One region of the Thalassobacillus hwangdonensis genome, then DNA from elsewhere that is predicted to be linked to it. Evidence: predicted binding sites of a transcription regulator. Region 1 holds the regulator's gene; each other region holds the start of a gene.
What was found. The regulator LexA, encoded in region 1, represses DNA repair genes until DNA is damaged. The targets are predictions, from matches to a motif close to CGAACATATGTTCG.
Positions count from the first base shown of each region.

Region 2: a site for LexA is predicted at 4,438-4,451, ahead of ACFQ2J_RS05105 (Y-family DNA polymerase). Genes of this name have one in related genera too.
Region 3: a site for LexA is predicted at 2,910-2,923, ahead of ACFQ2J_RS05380 (DNA polymerase IV). Genes of this name have one in related genera too.

Region 1 is NZ_JBHTKL010000001.1:686,372-692,507, forward strand. Features, by position in the region: gene ACFQ2J_RS03595 (methionine gamma-lyase family protein) at 1-477, shown strand, start outside; gene ACFQ2J_RS03600 (MerR family transcriptional regulator) at 604-1,008, shown strand; gene glnA (type I glutamate--ammonia ligase) at 1,030-2,361, shown strand; gene ACFQ2J_RS03610 (aspartyl-phosphate phosphatase Spo0E family protein) at 2,454-2,636, opposite strand; gene ACFQ2J_RS03615 (DUF421 domain-containing protein) at 2,760-3,350, opposite strand; gene lexA (transcriptional repressor LexA) at 3,460-4,083, opposite strand; gene ACFQ2J_RS03625 (YneB family resolvase-like protein) at 4,389-5,048, shown strand; gene ACFQ2J_RS03630 (DUF896 domain-containing protein) at 5,122-5,355, shown strand; gene tkt (transketolase) at 5,570-6,136, shown strand, end outside.
Region 2 is NZ_JBHTKL010000001.1:955,573-961,708, reverse strand. Features, by position in the region: gene ACFQ2J_RS05130 (glycosyltransferase) at 1-35, opposite strand, end outside; gene ACFQ2J_RS05125 (glycerophosphodiester phosphodiesterase) at 59-781, opposite strand; gene ACFQ2J_RS05120 (M20/M25/M40 family metallo-hydrolase) at 872-2,491, shown strand; gene ACFQ2J_RS05115 (MBL fold metallo-hydrolase) at 2,597-3,574, shown strand; gene ACFQ2J_RS05110 (SDR family NAD(P)-dependent oxidoreductase) at 3,567-4,361, shown strand; gene ACFQ2J_RS05105 (Y-family DNA polymerase) at 4,561-5,835, shown strand; gene ACFQ2J_RS05100 (iron-sulfur cluster biosynthesis family protein) at 5,977-6,136, shown strand, end outside.
Region 3 is NZ_JBHTKL010000001.1:1,007,119-1,013,254, forward strand. Features, by position in the region: gene ACFQ2J_RS05370 (ABC transporter permease) at 1-784, opposite strand, end outside; gene ACFQ2J_RS05375 (ABC transporter ATP-binding protein) at 781-1,482, opposite strand; gene ACFQ2J_RS05380 (DNA polymerase IV) at 1,640-2,893, opposite strand; gene ACFQ2J_RS05385 (M20/M25/M40 family metallo-hydrolase) at 3,024-4,148, opposite strand; gene ACFQ2J_RS05390 (acyl-CoA carboxylase subunit beta) at 4,220-5,767, opposite strand; gene mce (methylmalonyl-CoA epimerase) at 5,775-6,136, opposite strand, start outside.

The DNA of each region.
Region 1 (6,136 bases):
GAAGCAGGAGCGAGCCTGAACAGCCTTCAGGAGATGTACCAAGGTATCTTCCTGGCGCCGCATATTGTTGGAGAGGCGCTTAAGGGGGCAATGTTCACTGCTCGTTTTTTACAGCAGCTCGGTTTTGATACGACTCCTTCTTTCGATCAAGTCCGGACAGACCTGATCCAGTCGGTTTCGTTTGAAACAGCAGAACAGATGGTAGCCTTCTGTCAGTCGATCCAAAAATCTTCACCGATCAATTCCCATGTCACCCCACATCCCAGTCCGATGCCTGGTTATGAAAGTGATGTGATCATGGCGGCGGGGACATTCATTCAAGGAGCGAGCCTTGAATTGACAGCGGATGGTCCGATCCGCCCTCCGTATATGGCCTTTGTGCAAGGTGGATTGACCTACGCGCATGTGAAAATCGCTATTAAACAAGCGGTCGGCCATTTAGTGGAAACTGGTTTTTTAGTAATGGAAAAAGGGTAGACTGAGATGGGCGGTGCTCATCTCAGTTTTTTTATACTTTTTCATGTTATATTTCCTTACATAGGTTGACACTTTTAGTTTCATGCATATAATTAAAGTATAACAATCAAGGGAGGTGGGGCATCGATGAGTGATGAAATCCGCCGTTCGATGCCATTGTTCCCGATAGGTATAGTCAAGTCATTGACCGATCTATCTGCACGTCAGATCAGGTATTATGAAGAGCATGATCTGATCCAGCCTGCACGTTCAGAAGGTAACAGGAGAATGTTCTCTTTCAATGATGTTGATCGACTTCTGGAGATCAAGGCCTTGATCGAGAAAGGTGTCAACCTCGCAGGAATCAAGCAGGTGCTGTCCATGAAAGCTGCACCTGAAAACCAGGAACTTGACGAAGGGCAAGTCGAAGAAATCCATAAGGAGCTATCTGAGAAGGAGCTTCGCCGCATGTTGCAGCATGAGCTGATGCATGCAGGAAGATATGGCAAGTCTTCGTTAAGACAGGGAGAACTATCAAGGTTCTTCCATTAAAATGTAGGAGGAGAAAACGGAATGGGTTTTACAAAAAAAGAGATTTACAAAAAGCTTGAAGAAGAAAATGTACGCTTTATCCGTCTGCAGTTCACAGATATGTTAGGTACCATCAAGAATGTTGAAATTCCACTTAGTCAGCTTGATAAAGCACTTGATAACAAAATGATGTTCGATGGTTCTTCCATCGAAGGATTTGTGCGTATCGAAGAGTCGGATATGTATTTGGTGCCAGACCTGGATACTTTCGTTGTATTCCCTTGGACTTCAGAAAAAGGGAAAGTAGCGCGTTTCATCTGTGATATCTACAATCCGGATATGACGCCGTTCGAAGGGTGTCCCCGATATAACCTTAAGCGTAACCTGAAGAAAATGGAGGAGCTAGGGTTTTCTGCATTCAACATTGGTACAGAGCCGGAATTTTTCCTGTTCAAGCTTGATGAAAACGGTGAGCCTACGATGGAACTGAATGATAAAGGTGGATACTTCGACCTTGCACCGACGGATCTTGGGGAGAACTGTCGTCGTGATATCGTTCTGGAACTGGAAGAAATGGGCTTTGAAATCGAAGCATCCCACCACGAAGTGGCTCCGGGACAGCATGAAATCGACTTCAAATACTCAGATGCAGTCAAACACTGTGATGATATCCAGACGTTCAAACTTGCAGTCAAGACAATTGCCCGCAAGCACGGACTGCATGCGACCTTCATGCCGAAGCCATTGTTCGGTGTAAATGGATCCGGTATGCACGCCAACATGTCCCTGTTCAAAGATGGAAAAAATTCATTCTTTGATGAAAAAGGTGACTTGCAGCTTTCAGAAGTAGCGTATCAGTTCACTGCTGGTATCATCAAGCACGCGACGAATTTCACAGCAGTTACTAACCCGACGGTAAACTCCTACAAACGCCTGGTTCCTGGATACGAAGCACCTTGTTACGTAGCATGGTCAGGTCAAAACCGCAGTCCGCTCATCCGTATCCCGACTTCACGTGGCTTAAGCACACGTATCGAGGTGCGTAGTGTGGATCCTTCTGCCAACCCTTATATGGCGATGGCTGTATTACTTGCTGCTGGTCTTGACGGAGTGGAAAACAAACTTCAGGCGCCTGCACCAGTCGATCGCAACATCTACGTAATGGATAAAGCAGAGCGGGAGAAGAACGGAGTACAGGATCTACCATCCACTTTGTTCAATGCGCTCGAATTGCTGAAGCAGGATCAGATCATGGTCGATGCACTTGGTGAGCACCTGTTCGAACATTTCATCGAAGCGAAGGAAATCGAATGGGATATGTTCCGCACACAGGTTCACCCATGGGAACGTGAACAATACTTGCAGACTTATTAATCGTTTGCCTATACAAGAGGCTGCCGGAATTCCCGGCAGCCTTTTTTATGTTAAAAAAAAAGAACCACACCACTTGTCGGTGCAGTTCTTGATCAGGGACGTGCATTCTGTTTATTGATCAAATCCATCAGATTATTCAATAACTTGTCCAACTCCTGCGACACTACCACGACGTCAGGGTCTTTCGGGTCTTTCATGTAAACATCATACATCTTTTTCCGCATCTTTTCTATTTTATCTTCCAATGCGGTGATCTCTCTCTTTAAGGTTTCCACTACGGATCCCCTCACTTCTGTTATACCATAGGTCGTATTTGGATCTTAATCCTATTATACACCTTCTATCATTTAAACATAAATCTTTGATTCGACAAAATGCGGGGTAGGATAGTAAGCTTCTCATGCATCTCCGGGCTGTTTGTACTGGTTATTTTCATAATTTATGATCTCTTCAAAGATATTAGCTCCGTTGCTGGAAGGCTGAGCATTACTTTGTTGCTGCTGATTCTGCACCATCATAAGTTTCTTGAATTCTCCGACTGTCAAAGGCCTGGCCTCAGGTATCAATTCATAGCCTAATTGCCCATTAGGCTCCAAAGTAGCGGTTTTGATATCTTTCATGTTGGAAATCCCTTGTTGTCGCAAGCGCATCTCCAATTGATCAACAGTAAAACGTAGTTTTTTCAAGTTATCAACATTAAGCTCGCCATTTTCAATTACGATCTTTGATTTTCCGGTGATGAATTTTTCAATAAAGTTGAACCGGACTTGTAAGTACTCCATAAGGATTAATGCCCCAACGAAAATGGAAGCAGCGATAATCGTCCGCCAGACACTGGTTTCAATAATCGGCTGGATGATTATTGATCCTATTGAGATCATGACAACGGTTTGAGCAAGTGTCATTTGAGAAATAGACTTTCTGCCGGCTATCCTAAGTAATAAAATTCCAGCGAATACCATGATGATCGATTGTAGTATGAAATTCATAATTGTCCTCCATATTGCATTTAATAAAAGTTAGTGTATCCAGCTGGGTTAAGAATATAAAACATGTAAAAAGCCCCCTGTCCGTATAGACAGGGGGCTTAGTTAAGATTTAATGAACAGTACGATATAAACCTACTACTTTTCCTAAGATGAATACTTCGTCGAGAATGATTGGATCCATAGTTGAATTCTCGGGCTGAAGTCTGAAATGGTTCTTCTCTTTGAAGAAACGCTTTACAGTGGCTTCCTCATCTTCTGTCATTGCAACGACGATCTCGCCATTCTGTGCAGTAGACTGCTGACGAACGATTACCATGTCACCATCTAGTATTCCAGCTTCAATCATACTCTCACCTTCGACTACGAGAACGAAGGTATTGTCTGATGCATCAGCCATCGTATCAGGTAATGGTACATATTCTTCGATGTTTTCAATTGCGGTGATCGGAGAGCCGGCAGTTACTTTACCAATTACAGGTGCATAAGTGGGTTCCGGTCTCGGAATACTTTGATCTTCTTCGAGGCTGAGTACTTCGATTGCTCTCGGTTTCGTAGGGTCACGTCTAATGAACCCCTTTTTTTCCAAGCGGGAAAGATGTCCATGCACCGTTGAACTAGAGGCGAGACCGACAGCCTGGCCGATTTCCCGAACGGATGGTGGATAACCCTTGGCCAATACTTCTTCTTTAATATATTCCAGAATTTCCTGTTGACGCTTGGATAATTTACTCATAATTGGACACCTCGTACATATGTTTTGTATTAAGGTCATTGTAACATGAACATTTTGCCAATACAAACATTCGTTCGAAAAAATACTTGACAGGAACCTATGTTCGTATTTATACTGAATTCAACAAATGCGAACAAAAGTTCTTATTCGGAGGGATTTCAATGTTTAATAGAATTTCAAAAGTGGACATGACATTCGGAGTACTTTTCGTTTTGAGCCTTACATTCCTATACGTATCCATAGCGATCAGCGGCTAATTCATAGTATGATGGTTTTCCAACGATACAGATAGAGAGGGACCCAACATGAACGTAATCATCTATTGCAGAGTCAGTACGGAAAAAGAAGCGCAGGTTACATCCCTGGAACGGCAGGAAGCAGAACTGACAGCGATGGCTGCTCAAGAAGGGATGGAAATCATACGGATCATTAAAGAAAAGGAAAGTGGCTACGACATCGAGCGGGAAGGTGTATTCGAAATGCTCGATCTTTTTTCAAGCGGGGAAGCGGATGCACTGCTCGTTCAGGATGAAACACGTCTTGGACGAGGAAACACGAAAATCGCGCTGTTCCATCAATTGCAGAAATCAGGCGTGAAAGTGCTGTCTTTGACAGATCAGGGGGAATTACAACTTTCAGAGTCTGATTCCATGGTTCTGCAAATCGTAGGAATTGTTGAAGAATACCAGAGGAAGATACATAACCTTAAGATAAGACGTGGGATGAAAAAAGCGATGGAGCAAGGGTATAATCCTGGAGAGAACCTTTCCAATCAGCATTTGGCACCAGGAAGAGAACGGAAGGCATTTCCGATCGAAGAGGTTGTTCGTTTAAGGAAAAACAACCTGACGTTTGAGGAAGTGGCAGCGACGCTCAGAGGATTGGGTTATGATGTATCCAGGGCAACAGTCCATCGCAGGTACAAGGAATACGCATCACTTGAAAAAGATGCAGACAAAAGTTAAAATAAGTGATAGACAAGGGTCAGGTGACACTTGTCTTTTTATTTACTACGTACCAAAAAGGAGTATGTTCCACATGCTATCTCAAAATAAATTGGACAGAATCAATGCGCTTGCAAAGAAATCCAAGAATGAAGGCTTGACTGAAGAAGAGAAAGAAGAACAGAAAGTATTGAGACAGGAATATCTCGGAAATGTAAGGAAATCGTTCAAAAATCAGCTGAAAGGTCTGAAAGTGGTTGATCCTGAGGGCAATGATGTTACTCCGGAAAAACTCAAGCAGATGCAGCGGAACGAAAAGAAGCATTAAGTAGTATGGAAAGTGAAAACGCGCTCATCCTATGAAGGAGGGGCGCTTTTTCATTGTTCAGGGAATAATGAGTCAGTCAGATCACCCTGACAAGTAACAATTCGAGCTGAAACTTCAGAATTTTTAAATTGTGATGACATCGCTTGTCTATTGGTTCGTTTCATTATAGGATAATAGGTGGTACATATACCTGTAGAAAGGGGTTTATTTAAACATGTCAACAATTGAACAGAAATCAATCAATACGATTCGTACACTTACAATCGATGCAGTTGAAAAAGCGAATTCAGGTCACCCTGGTATGCCGATGGGGGCTGCTCCGATGGCATATACATTGTGGACGGAATTCATGAATCACAATCCGAAGAATTCCAACTGGTTCAATCGGGACCGTTTCGTGCTTTCTGCAGGCCACGGCTCTATGCTTCTTTACAGCCTATTGCATTTATCCGGTTACAATGTGACGATGGATGATTTGAAGAATTTCCGTCAGTGGGATTCGAAAACACCTGGTCACCCTGAGTTCGGACATACCGATGGAGTAGAGGCAACTACCGGCCCACTTGGGCAAGGAATTGCGATGGCAACAGGTATGGCGATGGCAGAGCGTCACTTAGCTGCGAAATACAATACAGACGATCATGAAGTCGTCGATCACTATACCTTCACAATCTGTGGTGACGGTGATTTGATGGAAGGTGTCTCCCAGGAGTCCGCTTCCCTTGCAGCTCATCTTGGTCTAGGCAAGCTTATCGTCATGTATGATTCAAACGATATTTCG
Region 2 (6,136 bases), 270 kb from region 1:
GCAATTATTGTAAGGATACCCATCATCCAGACCATATCATCATCTCCAAATTCTCAGTTCAACTGAACATTTCCCTGTATTCGATGGCAAGGTGGGGGACATCGGTGAAGATCCCTGCACACTTCATCTTGAAACATTTTTTGAATTGCATCGGACGATTGACGGTGTATGTTCGAACTGGCATTTTCGCTTTACGTGCAGCCTTCATCGTCGTTTTGTTGATCAATCGGTATTTCAAATGTAAACACGATGCTCCTTGGCTTTTTGCATAGGTTGTAAGATCATTTCGATTTTTTGAAGTGAGGAAAGCAGTTTCCACTTTTGGATCGATATCATGAAAGGCTTTGATACTGTCTAGGTTGAAAGATGAAATCACAGTATCGCCCAGAAGCTCATAGTTTAGTAAAAGGTCATACACTTTTTGTTCAATTCCTTCGTAAGGAATCTTATCGGTCTTCAATTCGACATTTATCTTCAAATTTTTACCTTTTACCCACACGAGAAATTGTTCCAGTGTTACAATGGGGGTGTCTGAAAATTTAGAAGAAAACCAACTGCCGAAATCGAGTTTTTTAATATCTTCCAGTGTGTGATCCTGAACAAAGCCAGTACCGTTGCTAGTACGGCGGACGGTTTCGTCATGGATCAGCACCGGAACGCCATCCTTTGTCAGCTGGACATCGGTTTCTATGCCATCTGCACCTGCATGAAACGCAAGTTCAAATGCAGGCATCGTATTTTCGGGGGCTAGTTTACTGGCACCACGGTGGGCGTAAATCATCGTCTTCAATTGGTTCACCTCACTATAGGTTACTAATTAAAGATTGTGTGGCAACTTTCTGAAAAAGTCAATTTACAAGGAGTGACATCCATGGAACAGAAGTGGAACACAAAACAGCAACTGACGGATTTGCTTTGTTCATTGGTCGAATATCCGAGCATCACCGGTCAGCGGGCGGAAATCGCAATCGTCGAATACCTGCAATACTTACTTTCCGATCGTCCATATTTTATGGAAAATCCAGACCATCTGCAGTTGCACCCATTGAAGGATGGTCGTCAGCTGTTCACCGCTCTCGTGAAGAAAAGTGAGGCGGCTGACACGATTATTCTGCTCTCCCACATCGATGTCGTAGGGGTCGAAGACTATGGGGTATTTCAGAATCTGGCGTTCCATCCTAGGGAATTGACACAGGAATTGAAGAAGCACACCGATGAACTTCCGGAAGATGCTGCCAGGGACTTGAAAGATGGGAACTGGCTCTTCGGCAGAGGGACGATGGATATGAAAGCGGGATTGACCGTCCATCTTTCCATGCTCGAACAAGCGATGAACGGAGCGTTCGATGGAAATATCCTGTTGCTTGCTGTCCCGGATGAAGAGGTGAACTCGCTTGGAATGCTGACAGCTCTACCTGTACTGGACGAACTGAAAAAAGTGCATGGGCTGGAATACAAAGCAGCGATGAACGGAGAACCGATGTTTAGTTCTTATCCAGGCGATCCTGCCTACTATTATTACACAGGGTCAATCGGTAAAGTGCTGCCCGGCTTTTTATGTTACGGAAAAGAGACCCACGTAGGGGAGCCATTTGCAGGACTCAACGCCAATATGATGAACAGTTATGTCGCTGGTGAACTGGAGTTGAATGAAGCGTTCATAGAAGTGGTAGGGGACGAGAAAACTCCTCCACCTGTCAGTTTGATGCAGCGGGATCTGAAGGAAGAGTATTCCGTACAGACGCCCCAGTCCGCTGTTGCGATGTACAACGTTTTATATATGAAGCAATCGATTGCTGAAATCAATGATAAGCTGATGCATGCTGCTGAAAAGGCGAAAAAGCATATCCTCGATCATTATTATGCCAAAGCGGCCAATTATTTGACCGAAGATCAGTTGTCGAACCTCTCAATGGATATTCAAGTGATGACGTATGATGAACTGTATCAGGAAGCGGTGAAACGGGTTGGCAAAGGTGAAGTGGAACGAAGACAGAATCTGCTGGAAGCGCAACGGGAAAAGGGGGACAGGGATTTCTCCACATTGCTCGTTCAGGACCTTGCCGGACTATGCAAGGACCTTTCACCGATGATCATTCTGTTCTACAGTCCCCCATTTTACCCGGCTGTTTCATCCAATGACGATCCGTATATCCAGTCGATCGTCGAAAGGGTCAGGGAAAAGTCCGAAGATGCATATGGAATGAAGCTTGAGAAAAAAGAATACTTCCCAGGGCTCTCTGATTTGAGCTTCATCGGGCCGGTGTCTTCCGATTCCCCTTTGGATGATTTATTGAAGCATATGCCGATCCAGGGGAGAGGCTTTGAACTTCCGGAAAACGTGATGAAAGCGATCACGATGCCGATCATCAACCTGGGTCCACGAGGGAAGGACGCACACCAGTGGACAGAGCGGCTCGAGTTGAATTATTCCTTCGAATTTCTTCCGGAAATATTGAAGGATACCCTTCAGGAAATGTTCAAAGGCTAGCTGATTCCTCAGGTGAATAGTGTTCAAAACGATAGGAATTTCACTTTACCCATGATACAATGACAATAGAAAATGAATGACTATTCAGTTACTGGAGGCAGCAGGATGACAAGGCTTAAACAAAAAATTGCACAAATCACCGTCCCTACACCGTTTGCTGTTGGGGATGTCCATCTATACGTACTGAAAGGCGACCGGTTATCGATCGTGGATGCCGGTGTCAAGACGGAGGAAGCCTGGGAGGCTTGCCAGATTCAATTGAAGGAACTCGGGTATCGACCTGAAGACATTGAACAGATCATCTTGACGCATCATCATCCCGATCACATCGGACTTGTCGAGCGTTTTACTAATGCCAGGGACATCGTTGCCCATGCAAATGTCAACCCATGGCTGAAGCGTGATGAAGCCTTCTTTTCCCGATATGAAACATTTTTCGCCGGATTATATAAAGAAGCCGGGGTGCCGGTCCAATACGAACCGTTCCTGAAGGCGCTGAGAAAACCGCTTATGTATACGTCAGAAGGGGAAGTCACCCATACATTGGTTGAAGGAGATTCCCTGCCCGGGCATGAAGGTTGGACAGTGTTGGAGACGCCTGGCCATGCGCAAAGCCATCTTTCCTTTTACCAGGAGCAAGACGGTTCCTTGATTGCAGGCGATCACGTATTGGAACATATCTCGTCCAACCCGTTGCTTGAGCCTCCTTATCAGGAAGGGGAGGCGCGGCCGAAGCCGCAGCTGCAATACCGCCATTCTCTTGAAAAGATGCTCGATTACGCTATTCATACCGTGTATCCAGGACATGGGGAGGTATTCGGTGATCCGCATCCATTGATAAGGAAGAGGCTGACGAAACAGGCTCAACGTGCGGATCACGTCCGCCGTATCATTGGAAATGAAAAGATGACCGCTTTTCAAGTATGTGAACGGCTTTTCCCGAAACATATTGAAACGCAGTTCGGTCTGACGATGTCAGAGACGTTCGGTCAGCTTGATTTTCTTCTTGACCGTAAACTCATCGATGAAACGGAGCAAAATGGTGTGGTCTTTTACGAAAATGTGAGGGATTCCAATGAATGAACAAGTGAACGGAAAGAAAATCCTCATCACAGGAGCATCAAATGGGATAGGGATGTACCTTGCAATTCATGTTGCAAGGAATGGTGGAATTCCGATACTGGTAGCACGATCGGAAGGGAAACTTGAAGTAATTGCGAATGAGTTGAAACGCCGGTATGGAGTGGAATGCCACTGGTATCGCGCAGACCTGTCCAATGATGATGAATGGAAAGATGTCAGCGATCAGATTTTATTCGTTCATGATCGGATCGATGCACTGATCAACAATGCCGGTCTCGGTGTGTTCGATCGGTTCAACGAGTCTGCATGGCAGGACATCGATCGGATGCTCGAAGTCAACGTAAAGGCGGTCATGCGTGCTACACACCAGCTGCTTCCGCATTTCCTTCTTCAGAAGCATGGGCATATCATCAACATCGCTTCCCAGGCCGGCAAGATGGCAACACCGAAATCGGCGGTATATTCTGCAACGAAGCATGCCGTCTTAGGGTTTACGAACGCCCTCCGGATGGAAGTCCAGACAGAAGGAGTGTTCGTAACAAGCGTCAATCCTGGACCTGTCCGGACAAACTTCTTCAACGTCGCGGACCCGTCCGGTAACTACGCTGCATCCGTCGACCGGTTGATGATCGATGCGAATCGTCTCGCTCGTGTGATCGTGGATGCATTGTTCCAGCCCGTCCGCGAAATCAACCTGCCAAGATGGATGGAAGCAGGCAGCAAGCTCTACAACATGACACCTGCTACGATGGAAAAGCTGATGAAAAAACAATTCGAAAAAAAATGATAGGTCTGCCAGCATACAGCTGGCAGGCTTTTTTATGTACAATGATTAAAATGGAAACGACTCCCTCTTGAAAAATCGAACATATATTCGCATAATAGAAATAAGATAGGACTATTCGAATGAAGACCGTGACTCGCTTTCTGATGGTCTGTTCAGGTAGCTCCGCAATCGTGACTACTAGAAAAAAGGAGCATGAGGAATGAAAAATCCAGTGATCGACTACACTAAATTTCCGGATCGCCATGTGCTCTGTGTGGATATGAAGAGCTTTTATGCCAGCTGTGCAGCAATCATGCGCGGCCTTGATCCGATGACCTGTCATTTAGCCGTCGTGGCAGACACGAATCGGAAAGGGAGTGTCGTACTCGCAGCTTCTCCTGCGATGAAGAAAGACTACGGCATCCGGACAGGAAGCCGTCTATTTGAAATCCCAAGTGATCCGAACATCGTCATCGTGTCCGCTCAAATGCGCACCTACCTGGAAATTTCCTCTGAAGTGACACGCTTGTTCCATAAGTATGTCCCCCGCGAATCGATCCACACGTACAGTGTCGATGAAAGTTTTCTGGAAGTGGACGGAAGCAGCCGTATGTTCGGTGATGCCAGGAAGATCGCTTCCCTGATACTGGAGGAGCTGGAAGATACGTTTCATCTGAAAGCAGCCATCGGGATTGGGCCGAACATGCTGATGTCGAAACTTTGTCTGGACCTGGAAGCGAAGAAGAAAGGAATTGCAGAATGGACCTATGAAGATGTCCGTACGAAGCTTTGGCCGGTTGCTCCACTGAGTGAAATGTGGGGGATCGGGCCACGCCTGGAAAAGCGCTTGAACCGGATGGGCATCTCATCGGTCGGTCAATTGGCGACCTACCCGCTGGAGCGGCTGGAAAAGACTTTCGGAGTGATGGGCAATCAGTTGTTCTACCATGCCAACGGAGTGGACCTTTCCGACCTTGGTGCACCGATCATCCAAGGGCAGATCAGTTACGGGAAAAGCCAGATCCTCATGCGGGACTATCATGACCCGGAACAGGTCCAGCATGTCATCCTCGAAATGTGCGAAGAGGTGGCGAAGCGGGCGAGAAATAACCGGAAAGCAGGCCGTACGATCAGTCTTGGGATCGGCTACAGCAAAAATGAAGGCGGGGGAGGATTCCATCGTTCACGAAGCCTTGAGCAGCCTACGAATATTACGATGGACATTTACAACATCTGCCTGCAGCTTTTTGCGAGCTTCTATGAGCAAAAGACGGTAAGGAAAATTTCCATCGCTCTATCCAACATTGAAGAAGATACGAGTATGCAGCTCAATTTATTCGATATTGGAAGGGATCGGAAGCGGGAACTGGGCTATGTGATGGATTCGATTCGCGATAAGTACGGCAAGGATGCTCTCTTGCGGGCGGTTTCCTATACAGAAGCAGGTACAGCGCTGCATCGGAGCAAGCTAGTCGGAGGACATTACGCAGAGTGAAAGCAAAACGATTGCTCTCTGGCAATGTATTTTTTACACTTTAAGAAAGTTCAATTTTGTTAAAGGATTGGAAGTAGAAAATACGTAGAAGCACTTGGTGAAGGGTCGAGTTTTTCTAATGATGGATTCAGGAGTGATGGTATGAAACTTACTATAACGGAAGAGGCAAAAGCGGTATTGGAGCAGTTGAAAGGCGGACAACATGGCTATTTGAAGTTGTTTTATGATACAGACGGATGCGGTTGCGGTGTCAATGGTGTCCCAACGGTAAGGTGGGCGGCAGATCGTACAGAGTGGGACG
Region 3 (6,136 bases), 320 kb from region 1:
GTACCATGATGATCGATAGAGCCAGAATGAACAATGGTAACGTCGTCATCGTCGCTCTTGCACCTTCGATTTCAGTATTTACATACTGGATACGCGGGTTATTCTTCTTTTCAAGGAATTTAAGCACGTTCACCTGCTGATTCAATGCCTGCTGGAAATCGTTTATCTGAGAGGCATTTCCAAGACCAAGCACTTGAGTAATCGAGTTCCCGCTCAAATCCAGCAAAGTTTCCTCTTGAGTTACTCCTACCCCAAACCCAGCGGGATCACTGATCATATCCGTTTCCTGTTCGATCATGTAAATATAATCAGGTAAATAGACGAAACCAGTAATCGTTAAGGTCTTATTTTCGATATCGAGCGTATCCCCTATACCTAGACTATTTTTCTTAGCGAATACTTCTGATACAGCGATCTCCTTCGCTTCAGAAGGAAGCTCCCCTTCTGATACAAAAGGGACGTTGATGGTTTCCGTCATTGAAAATAGTCTCATTGAAGACTCCTCATCGACATCGATATCTTTATATTCCCTTTGTTCAAGCGTGATTTGATAGTCTTTCTCCCATTCGTTGACCTGTTCTTCACTCATCTCTTGACCGGCTATGAAATGGAAGCTCTCCTGATTGTAGTCTTCAGAAAAAGTTTCATTGCGTACTTCAAGTGTAGAGATCGCCATAGAAAGAGAGACGTATAACATGACAGATAAAATTAAAAGTGTAATGACTCCAAGGTACTGGAATTTCTTTTCTTTAAGATTGCGATACATACTTTTTCGTAGGATCATGCCCATGACACCTTCTTCGGATCAATCGGCGTATCATTTTGGTAATTTTCGACGATTTCACCACTTTTCATTTTGATGACGTGGTGAGCCATCTCACCGATCCCATGGTTATGGGTAATGATCAATACAGTAGTCTGATAGGTTTCATTCACGAATTTCAATAAAGATAGAATCCGCTTCCCTGTCTCTTCATCCAATGCACCCGTTGGTTCGTCACATAAGAGGACTTGTGGATTTTTGATTAACGCCCTGGCAATTGCCACCCGCTGCTGCTCTCCTCCACTCAATTGGGAAGGGAATTTGTCCTGCTTATCAACCATTCCGACTTTTTCAAGAATATCTTCCATATCGAGAGGCTGTTTACTCAATTCCTTGCCTACTTCAATATTTTCTTTAACCGTCAAAGTAGGAATCAGATTGTACTGTTGAAAGATAAATCCGACGGACTCTCTTCTGTATTCGGTAAGTTGTTTTTCCTTTAATGACTCCAGCTTTTTATCATTAAACGATATGGAGCCTGAATCATGACGATCGATTCCTCCGATGACATTCAATAATGTCGACTTCCCGGACCCTGAAGGCCCAAGTATCGTTGTGATTGTTGCATCTGGGACATGCAATGTAGCGTCCTTCAGTGCTTTAACTTCTACCTCGCCACTCTTATACGTCTTGCTCACTTGATTGAGCTGGATTCCCATATCATCATCTCCACAATAATTTTTGAAATGTTTTTATATATTTATTTCATTTCTAATCTAAATATACTACATGATTTTCGAGAAGACAATATGTTTTGTAATGAAATAAAACTTTCATTTCAAAACAAAAGCGCTGCTTACGGAGAAGCAACGCTTTCTATTTCTTATAATCATCCAAAAAATCTTTTTGGAAGCTTGTACTGACATTACCTTTGTCATTATTATTGTGACTAGTCAGATCCTGAAACGGGTTCTTACCGTAGCGTTCAGTAAGATCATCAATGGTTTTATACAGATTTTCTTTCTCTGCATACGTTTCATAACTGAAAAGATCCAGCTGTTGGCTCAACTCTTTCTCCTCTGCCAGATCCTGTGCAGTAACCCCAAGCAGGCGAATTGGCTTCTGGTTCCAATGCTGATCGAAAAGACGTACACTTATATTGAACAGATCCTCTGCATGCTTGATATGCTCAGGTAACTGTGTACTTCTTGTGATCGTCTTCCGATCATGATAGCGGATCATCACCTGCACATTGCGGGCAAGCACCCGTTTGGCCCGCATCCGATCGGCAACTTTGCTAGACAGTCTTCTTAATACCTGCTGCACTTCACGTTCATCCGTCGTATCCTCAGGCAGCGTCGTGGATTTTCCGATGCTTTTGAATTCATGGACGGCATCTGGATCGACAGGTCGTTGATCCACACCATTTGCCCGATTTTGCAATCGTTCTCCGTTGATGCCGAGTACTCGTTTCAGCTGGAGCACATCATGAGCTGCCAGGTCTCCAATCGTTTTGACATCAATTTTCTTAAGCTTCTCTGCCGTTTTTTCACCGACCCCATACATTTCCCCTATATCCAATGGCCAAAGCTTCTGAGGGATGTCTCTCTTCCTGAGTACAGTGATTCCCATCGGCTTTTTCATGTCAGATGCCATTTTAGCAAGGAATTTATTAGGTGCGATTCCAATACTGCATGGCAAATCAAGTTCTTCGGCAATCCTCCGCTGAATCTGGTCAGCGATTTCAAGTGGTGTTCCTTGATCTTCACAGTCCGTAATATCCATATAGCCCTCATCAATGGAAACTGGCTGGATCTGTTCCGTAACGTCTGAAAGAATTTTGAACATTTCCTTGGAAGCCGTACGATAACGGTCAAAATTCGGACGCATCACAATCAGATCAGGGCAGTGTTTTCGAGCTTCCCATAACGGCATCGTAGTCCTAACACCATGCTTGCGAGCCTCATAGCTGCTCGTAACAACGATCCCCTTCCGTTCTTCCGGATTTCCTGCAATCGCAAGCGGTTTCCCTTTAAGTTCCGGATTGAACGCCATTTCAACCGAAGCATAAAAACTATTCATATCAACATGGAAAATGACCCGCCCATTTTTCGGATAGTACTTCGACATCATGAACCTTCCTTTGCGAACTTCTGTTCTTCTATTATAACATGTTCAGATCAAGATAGTGTTTGTTACCCTCTACAAAAATAAAACGACCATGCACGTTTCGCATGATCGTTTCTTAACAATTAAATAATTATTTAGCTGCTTCCTGAACGATAGCTGTAACAAGTTCTGCTACTTTTTCCAGTTCGTCGACCGGAATACGTTCATTCGTAGTGTGAATTTCTTCGTAACCTACAGCAAGGTTGACGGTCGGAACGCCATGACCTGCGATTACGTTGGCATCACTTCCGCCTCCGCTCGTCAGCAGCTCACTTTCACGACCGATCGATTTGGCAGCTGCACGTGCAACTTCGACTACATGATCTCCTGCTTCCTGCTTGAAGCCTGGGTACATCACTTTGATGTCAAGATCGACGGAACCGCCCATTTCTTCTGCAGTTTCCTCGAACGCTTTTTTCATCTTCTCAACTTGAGCTTCCATTTTTTCAGGATTCAATGAGCGTGCTTCTGCCAGGATTTCCACATAATCACAAACGATATTCGTCTGCTTACCGCCCTCGAAACGTCCGATATTGGCAGTCGTTTCATCATCAAGACGACCGAGCGGCATTTTAGCGACAGCTTTTGCTGCAATCGTAATCGCAGAAACACCTTTTTCTGGTGCCACACCCGCATGGGCAGTCTTCCCTTTCACTTTAGCAAAAATCTTCGCCTGTGTAGGGGCAGCTACGATAATGTTACCGACTTTTCCGTCACTGTCGATCGCATACCCGTATTTTGCTTTGATGAGGGATGGATCCAGTGCCTTAGCACCTACAAGTCCGCTTTCTTCCCCAACCGTGATGATGAATTGGAGGTCTCCGTGCTCGACGTCATTTTCCTTCAACACACGGATTGCTTCGAATATAGCAGCAAGTCCTGCTTTATCATCCGCACCAAGAATTGTCGTGCCGTCAGTAACAATGTAGCCATCCTTGATTGATGGTTTGATTCCGTTCCCTGGTACTACCGTATCCATGTGGGATGTGAAGTAGATAGTATCCACGTCTTGTTTCGATCCTTTAAGTGTGCAAACCAGGTTGCCTGCACCGTGTCCTGTTTCGTTCATGGAATCATCTTCGTACACTTCTACGCCAAGGTCTTCAAACTTCTTCATAAGCACCTTTGCGATTTCCGCTTCATGCTTTGTTTCGGAATCCACTTGTACCAGTTCCAGGAATTCCTCAACTAGACGATCTTTATTCACTTTCAACATCTATGTCGTCCTCCTTTTATGTACTAAACACTTACTATTAGTACGTTAGCGAAAGTCCACGGGTGTGTCAATCAAAGCGGAATATTTCCATGCTTCTTTTTCGGGCGGTCTTCCTGTTTATTTTTCAGCATATCCAACGCATTGATCAAGGTAATCCTTGTTTCTCTAGGGTCAATGACATCATCGACCATACCGAGTCCTGCAGCTACATACGGATTGGCGAACCTCTCCCTGTATTCCTCAATCTTTTTGGTCCTTGTCGCTTCCGGGTCTTCGGAATTGTTGATTTCGTTGGCAAAAATAATGTTGGCAGCACCCTCCGGACCCATAACAGCGATTTCCGCATTCGGCCAGGCATAAACGAGATCAGCGCCGATCGACTTACTGTTCAGCGCAACATATGCGCCTCCATAGGCTTTACGCGTGATCACCGTAAGCTTCGGAACAGTCGCTTCTGAATAGGCATAAAGGATTTTGGCTCCATGACGGATGATGCCCCCGTGTTCCTGTTTAATCCCAGGGAAAAATCCTGTCACGTCTTCAAAAGTAATCAATGGAATGTTGAAGGAATCGCAGAAGCGGATGAACCTCGCAGCCTTATCACTCGAATCGATATCAAGGCCACCTGCCATATACTTCGGCTGGTTGCATACGAGCCCCACAGTTTTCCCTTTCAGTCTTGCGAACCCGACGACGATGTTTTTCGCAAAGTCTTTATGGATTTCGAAAAAGGACTCCTTATCGACAACTTCATCAATGACGACCCTTACGTCGTATGGACGAATCGGATCAAAAGGTATTTTATCCGTCAAGTCAGGTCTGTAATCGTCGCTCTCCTCTATCACTGCTACTGGTGGCTTTTCTGTATTATTGGAAGGCAAGTAGCTTACAAGATCTTTGACAGCATCGAGCGCAGAAGCTTCATCCGGTGCTTTCAAATGTGCATTTCCACTCTTCATATTGTGGACTGATGCGCCACCCAAGTCTTCTGAAGAAATCTGCTCTCCTGTAACTGTTTCAATTACCTTCGGTCCAGTGATGAACATTTGTGATGTCTTTTCGACCATGATGACAAAGTCTGTAATCGCAGGCGAGTAGACCGCTCCACCAGCACATGGACCCATGATCACGGAAATTTGCGGGATGACACCGGAATAGATGGAGTTACGGTAAAAAACATGTCCATAACCATCAAGTGAAGACACACCTTCCTGTATCCTCGCACCACCGGAATCGTTCAACCCGATGAATGGCGTGCCGTTTTTTACAGCCAGGTCCATTACTGCTGCAATCTTTTTTGCGTGCATCTCACCTAAAGCACCACCGAAAACCGTGAAATCCTGGGCAAAGAGGTAGATGTCTCTTCCATTGATTTTCCCGAATCCAGTTACGACACCTTCACCCGGTGCCTCTTTGCCTTCCATCCCGTAGTCTCCACTGCGGTGTTCGATAAAAGGATTCAGCTCGATAAAGCTTCCTTCATCCACCAGATACTCGATCCGTTCTCTGGCAGTCATTTTCCCTTTCTCATGCTGTTTGGCGATCCGCGCATCTCCGCCGCCTAATTGCGTTTTTCTTCGCTTATCATATAGTTCATTTATCTTGTCATAGATATCCACCGGTGATTCACTCCTTCTTGCTTGGTTGGCATAGTTCGTAAAGGACACCGTGCCCTGCTTTCGGATGTAAAAATGCGATTTGACTATTATGTGCACCTTGTTTTGGAGTCTCATGGATCAGAGAAACGCCATTCTCTTTATAATGCTCCAGTCTCGCCTGTATATCATCCACATCAAAAGCGATATGGTGAATGCCTTCTCCCTTTTTATCGATGAACTTCCGGATCGGAGATTCCTCACTGGTAGGCTCCAACAGTTCAATTTGTGTCTCACCGATTGAAAGAAAGGCTACACGAACCTGCTCTGAACTTACTTCCTCTACTTCCATCAGCTTTAAACCTAATGTGTCCTGATAAAATGGCAGCGCCG